3 regions of the Blastococcus sp. KM273129 genome follow, and region 1 is predicted to be linked to each of the others. Evidence: riboswitches for the same ligand, from Rfam matches in the RefSeq annotation. Region 1 holds a riboswitch; each other region holds the start of a gene.
What was found. Region 1 has a riboswitch for cyclic di-AMP ahead of E9565_RS12140 (M23 family metallopeptidase). Riboswitches for the same ligand answer to the same signal wherever they lie in the genome.
Positions count from the first base shown of each region.

Region 1 (2,948 bases):
GCCGACGGCGAGTCGCCGAGCCGTCGCTGTGGACCGGTCGGGATGGCCGTGACCGCCGTCGGCGCTCTTGCCCATGCCGACGTGCTGGTGGCGCGCAGCCTGGCTACCGGCCGTGTGCCGTGGGGGAACATGTACAAGTTCGGCACGGCGGCCCTCTTGGCCGGCGTCGTCGCCTTCCTCGTGTTCGGGCTCCGTGCTCCCGTGCTGCGGGGGCTGGGGCTGTTCGTGCTCGGTCCCGTGGTGTTCGGCCTGGTCCTGATCGGGCTGTACCTCTATGCCGAGTCGGGGCCGCTGATCGCCGCGCTGCGCTCCGACTGGCTCGCTGTGCACGTGTCGGCGGCGATCCTCTCCTTCGGCATCTTCATCGTCAGTGCCGTGGCCAGCGTTCTGCTCCTGGTGGCGGCGCACCGGGAACGGTCGCGGAACGCAGGTGAGGAGCTGCCCGTCGGCCTGTGGGGCCGGATGCCCACGGTGGAGGCGCTGGACCGCGTCGCCCACCGCACGGCGGTCTTCGGCTTCCCGGTCTGGACCTTCGCGGTGGTCGCCGGGGCGATCTGGGCGGAGAGTGCCTGGGGACGGTTCTGGGGCTGGGATCCCAAGGAGACGTGGGCGTTCATCTCGTGGGCCCTGTACGCCGCCTATCTCCACGCTCGTACCACCGCCGGGTGGCGTGGCCGGCCCGCGGCGTGGGTCAACCTCGTCGCCTTCGCCAGTCTGGTGTTCAACCTGCTCTTCGTGAACCTGGTCTCGACCGGGCTGCACTCCTACGGCGGGGTCTCCTGACCGTCGGAGGTGGCGGGGCGCACGCGCACAGCGATCCTCTCGGGGTGCGCGGCATGGCTCCTCCGCGCATGGGCACGTGCCGGCCGGCACCAGCCCCGCACCCTTCTGCCAGTCATCACTGAGGCGATCCGTTACCCGACCGTGACAACTAAGCGTCTTCGTACTACCGTCCTCTCCGGTCCGGCCGAGCCCCGTCCTCAGAGCGAGGACCTCGACCGGCCCCGCCGAACCGTCCGCTTCCCAGCCGGACGGACCGGGGACCCACCGATCCCCCTGGGGTGAATCCGGGTGCGCCTGCGCGCACCCGGTAGGGCGCCTTCCCGCCCGAACCCGTCAGCTAACCCGGTAGGCGGCCAGGAAGAACGGAGCGACGCCGCCTTGGCGCCCCTGCACCATTGTCATGCCCCGACCACCGTCGCATCCGAGGGCAGCTCCGCCCGACGCGGGGCTCGGACCGTCAACTCAGCCAGCACCTCCGTACCCACCCGTGCCAGTCGAGCCCCGCGGCGGACCCCCCGCCGCGGCGCGGTCGCCGCAGCGATGGCGGCCTTGCTCGTCGCGGCGGCCGCGCAGTCGGCACTCGCCGCCCCCGGCAATCCGCCACAGGCCGTGGCGGCGGGGAGTGAGCTCGCCGCGGAGATCGAGCGGATCGACCAGCTCCTCGCCGCTGCCGAGGAGAAGGTGCAGCGGGCGACCATCGAGGCCGAGGCGGCTGCCGAGGCCTCGCGCGCCGCCCAGGCAGAGCTGGCATCGGCCCGGGCCACGGCGGACGCGGCGGCTGCGGAGCTCGCGGCCGCGCAGGCCGCCGTCGAGCAGGGGCAGGAGGACGTCGCCGCCGTGGGTCGGGAGCTCTACATGGGGGCTGACCCACTCGGCGACGCGGCGGTCCTGCTGGAAGCGGCAGGGCCGGAGGAGGTGCTGCAGCGGGCCGCGACCATGGACCTGCTTGGCGAGGACCGTGCGGAACGGTTGGAGGCGTTCGAGGAGGTCCAGCAGCGGCAGGAGGAGGCCGACCGGGCTGCGAAGGCCGCGGTCGCGCAGCAGGAGACGGCAGCGCGTGCCGCCGCCGAGGCCGAGGCGGCCGCGCAGGCTCAGCTGGGGGTTTCGCAGGAGGCGTACGACGCCGCCGCCGCGGAGAGGGCGGCTCTGGAGGAGCAGCTCCGCGCGGCCGAGACGCAGCTGCTCGCCAGTCGGGGGGTGGCCGATCCCGCCGCCGCCTGGGAGCAGGAAGAGCGCAAGGAGCTGGTTAGAGCTCAAGCCGGCACGGCTTCTCTGGTCGCCGGCCGTGTCACGTCCTGCTACGGCAACCGGTCCGGGACCAACCACAACGGCGTCGACATCGCCGCCCCCATCGGGACGCCGATCTACGCCCCCGAGGGCGGCGTGGTCCTGCACGCCGGCACGGCGAACGGCTTCGGCTACGCGGTCTACATCGAGCACCCGGACGGCACGATCACCGTCTACGGTCACATCAACCAGTACTTCGTGACCTCGGGTCAGGTCGTCACGGCGGGCCAGCAGATCGCCGAGGTGGGCAATAGAGGTCAGTCGACCGGTCCGCACCTGCACATCGAGACGCACACCGGGGGGCTCTACGCGAACCGCGTCAACCCCACGCCGTGGCTCGCTGCGCGCGGCATCGACCTGGCTTGTGGCTGAGGGCTGACCCGCGAGATGGGTGGATCGATCTGATACCAGGCGACTGCCGGGAGACGACCCGCACACCGTGATGACTACTGACACGGGGATGGGAGCGCGAACAGCTAGCTTCCTGCTGATCGGTGATCGATCGGGAAACCGCGGGGTCGCACTAGGTCAACGTGGACCTGGGGCGTGACCCCGTTGCGAGCGAAGCGGGTTGCGCGCTCCTGACGTCGCTTGAGTCACTGCGTGGTGACGATCCGTGGCGGTCGTTCCGCGTGTTGCCACCGCTACTAATGGTGATAGTGGGACTCTGCTCGGGCTCATCCGCACCGCCACCCTCTTCCCCGGGGAGCAAGCCATGTCCCACCACCGTCCCTTCCGGCCGGTCAACCCGACACGCACGGGACGGGCCGGCCGCCGCCGGCCTGCAGCGAGCCGTCCGGGCCTCCGCCGGCCGCTGCGGACCGCACTGGTCGGTGCGCTGGCCGGCGTTGCGTTCATCGGCTCTGGAACCCCGAGCC
Region 1 covers NZ_SSXB01000037.1:18,321-21,268, reverse strand. The annotation lists gene ccsB (c-type cytochrome biogenesis protein CcsB) at 43-783, shown strand; cyclic di-AMP (ydaO/yuaA leader) riboswitch at 996-1,149, shown strand; gene E9565_RS12140 (M23 family metallopeptidase) at 1,324-2,442, shown strand; gene E9565_RS12135 (peptidoglycan DD-metalloendopeptidase family protein) at 2,687-2,948, shown strand, end outside.

Region 2 (2,948 bases), on a different contig from region 1:
GAGGAGGGTGTCGTAGACGACGATCCGCCGCGTGGAGCCGAAGCCCGAGACGTAGGCGTTCAGCGCCGTCGTCCGCCGGGAGGCGTCGGAGACCAGCACGTCCTGCACCGGGGTGCCGTTCTCCTCGGCGAGGGCGAGCAGGTCGCTGCGGAGCTCCCCCGCCGGCAACGGCTCGAAGCTGTTGAAGGCCGGCTCGATGACCACCGGGTAGAGGAACGACCCCACGACCACCAGGCCGGCCGCGGCCGCCCCGGCCCACGCCCACCAGCTGCGCGGAGCCCGGCGGACGAGCCAGAGGAGGGCCAGCACCACCACGACGGTCAGCGCCGCGCTGATGGCGAGGGAGACCGCGACGTCGCGCAGCCACAACAGCCAGCTGCGGGTGGACAGGCCGTAGCTCCTGCGCACCGACTCGGCGTAGGCGGACACGGGCAGGGTGACCAGGCGCCCCAGCAGCAGGAGGACCGGCACCGCGACCAGCACCTGCACCGGCCACCGGCCGCCGACCCGCGCACCCACGGCGCGCACGAGGCGGGCGCCCAGCGGGGTCAGCCCGAGCACCGCCGACACCGCCAGGCCCAGCACGAGGGAGAGCAGCGAGGCCGGCCGCAGGGCGTCCGCGAACGCCTCGGCGCGCGCGATCCGGTCGGGCTCCAGCCCGGCGGTCGGATCCGGTTCGGTGTACCCGCCCGGGGGTTCGGGCAGGACGGTCCACGGGGTCCGCACGGCGATGACGACGACGACGGCGATCCCCAGGAGGGCCGCGGTCACCAGGGCGACCCGGCGAGCGCTCACCCGGGCGATCCTAGTGAGCCGGACGAGGAGGGCCGGTGACCCCGGGTGGGGTCACCGGCCCTCCTCGCGGCCGCCGAGGCGCTCGGCCCACGATGGCGCGGGCCGGCTTCCGCGCCTCGGTCCGCTCCTCGCTCGCGCCTCGCTGCGGTGCTCCCGCGGCTGTCACCCGGCGATGCGCCGAGCGCTGTTGTAGCTCCCCATCGAGTCCAGGCTCGCCACCTTCACCGGCTGACCGGACGTCGACGCGTGCACCATCTGGCCGTTGCCGATGTACATGCCGACGTGGCTGACCGGGCTGTAGAAGAACACCAGGTCACCCGGCTGCAGCTGGCTGCGCGAGACGGGCGTGCCCATCTGGCTCTGCGACCGGCTGGAGTGCGGCAGCGTCACACCCGCCGCGGCGTAGGCGTAGGAGGTCAGGCCCGAGCAGTCGAAGGCGTTCGGCCCACCGGCGCCCCAGACGTACGGGTCGCCGATCTGGGCGAGCGCGGTGTTCACCGCGACCTGGGCGGCCGAGCTCGGCGCGGTGACGGCGCTCGGCGCGGGCAGCGCGGCGCCGCCGTGCGCCCGGGCCACCTGCTCCTGCTGCGGCGCGGTGAGCGCCTCGTAGCGGCGCTGGTAGTCGGCGATCTTCGCCTCGAGCTCCTCCTGCTGGGCGGCGATCCGCGCCACCGTGCGCTCGGCGTCGGCGGCGGCCTCCGCTGCGGCGTCGCGGGACCGCTCCGCGTCCTCGGCGGCCTGCGACACCTCGCCGAGCACCGCGTTGGTGTGCCCGGCGATGGCGTCGAGGGTGCCGAGCTGGTCGACGAGGTCCTCGGCCGAGTCGCTGGTCAGCAGGGCGTCGAGCTGCGTCATGCCGCTGCCGGTGTAGGCGCTGCGGGCCAGTCTGCGGATGTGCCCGTCGAGGGAGCCGATCCGGGCCTCCGCCTCGGCAGCGGCCTCGCCGGCCGCCTCCGCCTCGTCCTGGTGGCGGGCGAGGACGACGCGCGCCTCGTTGAGCTGCTCGGAGACCACCTCGAGCTCGTGGCTGGCCTCGGCCACCTGTGCGGCGACGTCGTCGGCACCGGGGACGGCCGATGCCGTGCCCGGGAGGGCGGTGACGGTCACGGCGGCGACGGCGGTGACCAGGAAGCCCGTGCGCACCGGGCCGAGGCGACGGGTGCGGGGGGTGCACCGGCCGGCGGTCCGGAGCTGTTCGGGGGCGTGCGTCAGCAGTGCGTGAGGGGTCGCCACGAGCGGCGGCTCTCCGTTTCTTCCTCTGCGACCGCCGACCGAGTTAGCTGACGGGTTCGGGCTGGGAAGACTGGCCCTATCCCCCGCGCACCGGCGGACCGGCTGCGGGAGAACTCACCCCAGGAGTGCGGTGGGTCCCCGGTACACCGTGGGCGCCAGTGGTGCGCGCCCGGCGGTGATTAGGCGGTGTCCGGTCGAGGCCATCCATCGACGGATGACGACCACCCGGCCGGACGGCGAGAACCCTAACGACCGTGATGCGGCCGTGACAAATGGTGGTCGGAGAAACCTGTGGGACGAGAGTCCCCAGGTCAGGGGCACGCCTCGCCGCGGAGCCCCCTGACGCTGTGTGAGGGAGGCGGTCGGCGCAGGCCGGAGCTCAGCCCGTGCGCCGGCCATCGGACCGGCCGCCGCCGTGACCGCCGGCGCCGTCCGGGTGCCGCAGCGGGGGCACCAGCCCGCCCTCGGCGAGCGCCCGGACGGCCCGCCGCTCCACCTCGTCGAACTCCACCACCACACCCGGCGGTGGGACGACGACGTCTTCCGCGGCCGGGGCCGGGCCGCCGCGGGCGCGCCCGGCCATCGGGACGACGACCGGGTCGACCCCCTGCCACCCCGGTGGGGCCCCGAGCAGCACGGTCACCACGCAGTCGGCGCAGCCGGTCCCGCGGGCGGTGCAGGTGTCGCAGTCGATGAGCATGGCGTTCTCTCCTCCGTGAGTCGCTGCGCACGCTAGGAGGAGGCACCGACATTTCCGGCCACGGCGCCGGGCGGGGTCAGCTGCCCGCGTACTCCCAGTGCCACGGCTCCTCGCGCCCGTTGCCGGGATCGGCCCAGGTCGGGTGGAGGAAGCCGAAGCGGCCGGCGTTGGCCACCATCCAGGCGTACTGCGGCGTCCCGAAGGACTGGATGCCGCCGCA
Region 2 covers NZ_SSXB01000004.1:20,901-23,848, reverse strand. The annotation lists gene E9565_RS02175 (M48 family metallopeptidase) at 1-795, opposite strand, end outside; gene E9565_RS02170 (C40 family peptidase) at 958-1,938, opposite strand; cyclic di-AMP (ydaO/yuaA leader) riboswitch at 2,045-2,193, opposite strand; gene E9565_RS02165 (hypothetical protein) at 2,408-2,728, opposite strand; gene E9565_RS02160 (M15 family metallopeptidase) at 2,805-2,948, opposite strand, start outside.
Region 2: another riboswitch for cyclic di-AMP. It lies ahead of E9565_RS02170 (C40 family peptidase); the one in region 1 lies ahead of E9565_RS12140 (M23 family metallopeptidase).

Region 3 (2,948 bases), on a different contig from region 1:
CGACTGGTCCGCAGGCGACACCTCGGGAAGGCGCGCCGCTCCAGCCGGACGACGGGGCAGCCACCTATCCGGGTGACGGGATGAGCCCACTCCCCCGGCGCGTCTCGGTGCGTGTCCTTGCCGCGGTGGTGGTCCTGCTGATCGGCACAGCGGTTGCCGTATCGGTCGACCTGCCGAGCGTCGAAGGTATGCGCGCCTGGTTATCTGAGGGCGGCGGGGTGAGGTGGGCCATGGTGGTCCTCGGGGTCGCCGTTGCGTTGTTGACCCCGATCTCCCGGACGGCGCTGTCCGTCCTGGTCGGTGCCGTTGCCGGCTTCCCTGCGGGGCTCGCGGTGGTGATGACCGGCGGAATGCTCGGTGGTCTGGCCGGCTTCGTCCTGAGCCGCTGGCTGGGCCGCGACGCCGTAGTCCGCTTGGCCGGCGCGCGTCTGGCTCGGCTGGACCGGGCAGTGAGCCAACGAGGCTTCGTCTCGGTACTCGTTGCGCGGGCCATGCCAGTGGCCCCGTTCGTCTTCGTCAGCTACGCGGCCGGCTTGAGCGGCGTCCGGCTCGGCCCCTACCTGTTGGGGACCGCAGTCGGGCTCGTGCCGTGGTCGGTGCTGTACGTCGGCGTTGGCACCTCCGTGGCGAGCATTGATTCGTGGACGCATCTGATCCCGCCGCTGCTGACCGTCAGCGCCGTCCTGTCAGTCGTAGTGCTGGCGGGCCACTTCTGGCGGCCCACGCGGCGACCAGGTAACCAGCCGGGCACCGTCCCGGGCTCGACCGTCGCCCCGCCTCCGGGCTGACGCAGCGACGCGCATCCGGCCCGCTCCAGGCAACCCGGGGCTGCTGCCAGCGGACCGGCGAAAGATCCGGCCGCACAGAAGCGGGGGCTCATGGACGGGTATGCCCATGAGCCCCCTCCGCCCCTGAGATGCCTACCGTGACGAGATTGCCGATCGCTCAGCATCCTCCGCCGAGAGAGACCCCGCGCGCCGCCAACCAGGGGATCGGGTTGCCTCGGTTGGCGTTGAGCCCACCGGTACGCACCTCGAAGTGCAGGTGAGGGCCAGTTGACTGGCCGGTGTTGCCGACCTCGGCGATCTGCTGGCCGATCGAAACCTGTTGGCCGGCCTGGACGAAGTAGTCGTTGATGTGCCCGTAGACAGTGATCGAGCCGTCGGGATGCTGGACGTATACGGCTAGCCCGAAGCCGCTGGCCGGACCGGCCTGGAGGACCCGCCCCGCCTCGGGCGCATAGATCGGCGTGCCGATGGGCGCGGCGATGTCGACCCCGTAGTGCATGGTTCCCCAGCGAGAGCCGTAGCAGGAGGTCACGCGACCGGTGGTGGGAGCCACTGCGCGACCACTGGCAGCCGCCGCCGCTGTAGCGGCAGCCTGTGCGTCTCTCTGCGCGTTCTCCGTGTTGATCCGGTCCGCCCACGCGGCTCGTCCGTCAGCGGCGCCCTCGAGTTCGAGCAGTGCGATCTCGGCCTGCTGCAGCCGGCCCTGCAGTGCAGCTCGCTCGGAGGTGACGCTGTCGTAGGCGTCCTTGGCTTCAACCAGCCGCGCCTGCGCGGCGGCCTCGAGCTCAGCCGCTCCGGCCGCCGCCTGGTCGCGCTCTGAAAGGGCCGTCTGTGCAGCACGTCCAGCCTCGGCCTTCTCCCGCTCCAGCGCACGGAACTCGGTGAGCTCGGCCGCGCGATCGTCGGTCAGCATCTCGAGGGTGGACGCTCGCTGCAGGAACTCCGCCGGGCCGGCCGAGTCCAGCAAGGCCGCCGCAGTCTCCAGGGCATCACTTCGCATGTAGGTCTCCCGGCCCAGACGGGCGACTCCGGCCCGCGCCTGGTCCACCGCGGCTGTGGCGGTCTGGAGTTCTGCCTCCGCGGCGGACGCTGCGGCCTGTGCGGCGGCGAGTTCCTCCTGTGCCTGCCGAGAGGTGTCCGCTGCGGCCTCGGCCTCGACGGTGAAGCGCGAGAGCTCGTCCTCCGACTCGGCGACCAGCTGTTCGAGACGTCGCACCTCAGCTGCCGCTGCGTCACGGTCGGACCGTGCGGCTGCAGCCTCGTCACCCGGTGCCGCGACGGCTGGAGTCATCGAAATGCTGATTGCGACGCTAGTCAGGGCAGCCAGCGTGGAGCCCGCGATGGTCCTGCCAAGAGGGCGTCGCCGGCGGAGGGGTTCAGGTCGCTCACGTGGCGAGAGGTCGTCGCGGACAGGTTGTGCATGCAGGGTCGCCAACGCGACGAGCTCCGTTTCCTTCGCGCCGCCTACCGAGTTAGCTGACGGGTTCGGGCGGGAAGGCGCCCTACCTGGCACCGGGCAGTGCGCAGGATTCACCCCGAGGGAATGGTGGGTCCCCGGTCCGTCGTGACGGTCATCGACGACAGTTCGGCGGGATCCGGCCGAGGCCCCTCGGTCGAGGGGCGTGGGCTCGGTCGGACCGGGCGAGACGCTACTACGACAGCGAATAGTTTGTCACGGTCAGGTAACGGCGGCCGGGGTGACCAGCAAAGGCACCGTCGGCCCACGACCGAGCGGGGCGATCTGCAGGCAGCGCGAGGTTCGGCGAAACAGGAGGGCCCAGCAGGACGCCTGTCGCGAGGCCGAGGATAGGAAGGGGCTGCGGCCGGAAGGACCCATCTTCAGCAGGCTCCTGATCGTCCAAGATCGATCCGAGGAAGTGCTCTCCGCCGATCCCACCAGGGAGTGCAGAGCCTGGCCCCGCCTCAGGGTTCGGGTCAGGGCTCGCCTTCGCGGGCGCTCAGCATCTTCGTCATCGTGACGGTCTCGGCAGCCTGCGTCTTGGCGATCGTGCCCGCGAGACTGCGCACCGCCTGCTCCTCGGCGCGATCCGCAGCCGACTCCGCCATCTCCAGACCACCCTGGTGATGACGAATCAACAACTGCAGGAAGCGTCGGTCGAATGCCGTGCCCGACGAATCCCGCAGCTCCGTCAACTCCTC
Region 3 covers NZ_SSXB01000045.1:19,167-22,114, forward strand. The annotation lists gene E9565_RS13510 (TVP38/TMEM64 family protein) at 126-788, shown strand; gene E9565_RS13515 (M23 family metallopeptidase) at 946-2,004, opposite strand; cyclic di-AMP (ydaO/yuaA leader) riboswitch at 2,236-2,389, opposite strand; gene E9565_RS13520 (DUF305 domain-containing protein) at 2,724-2,948, opposite strand, start outside.
Region 3: another riboswitch for cyclic di-AMP. It lies ahead of E9565_RS13515 (M23 family metallopeptidase); the one in region 1 lies ahead of E9565_RS12140 (M23 family metallopeptidase).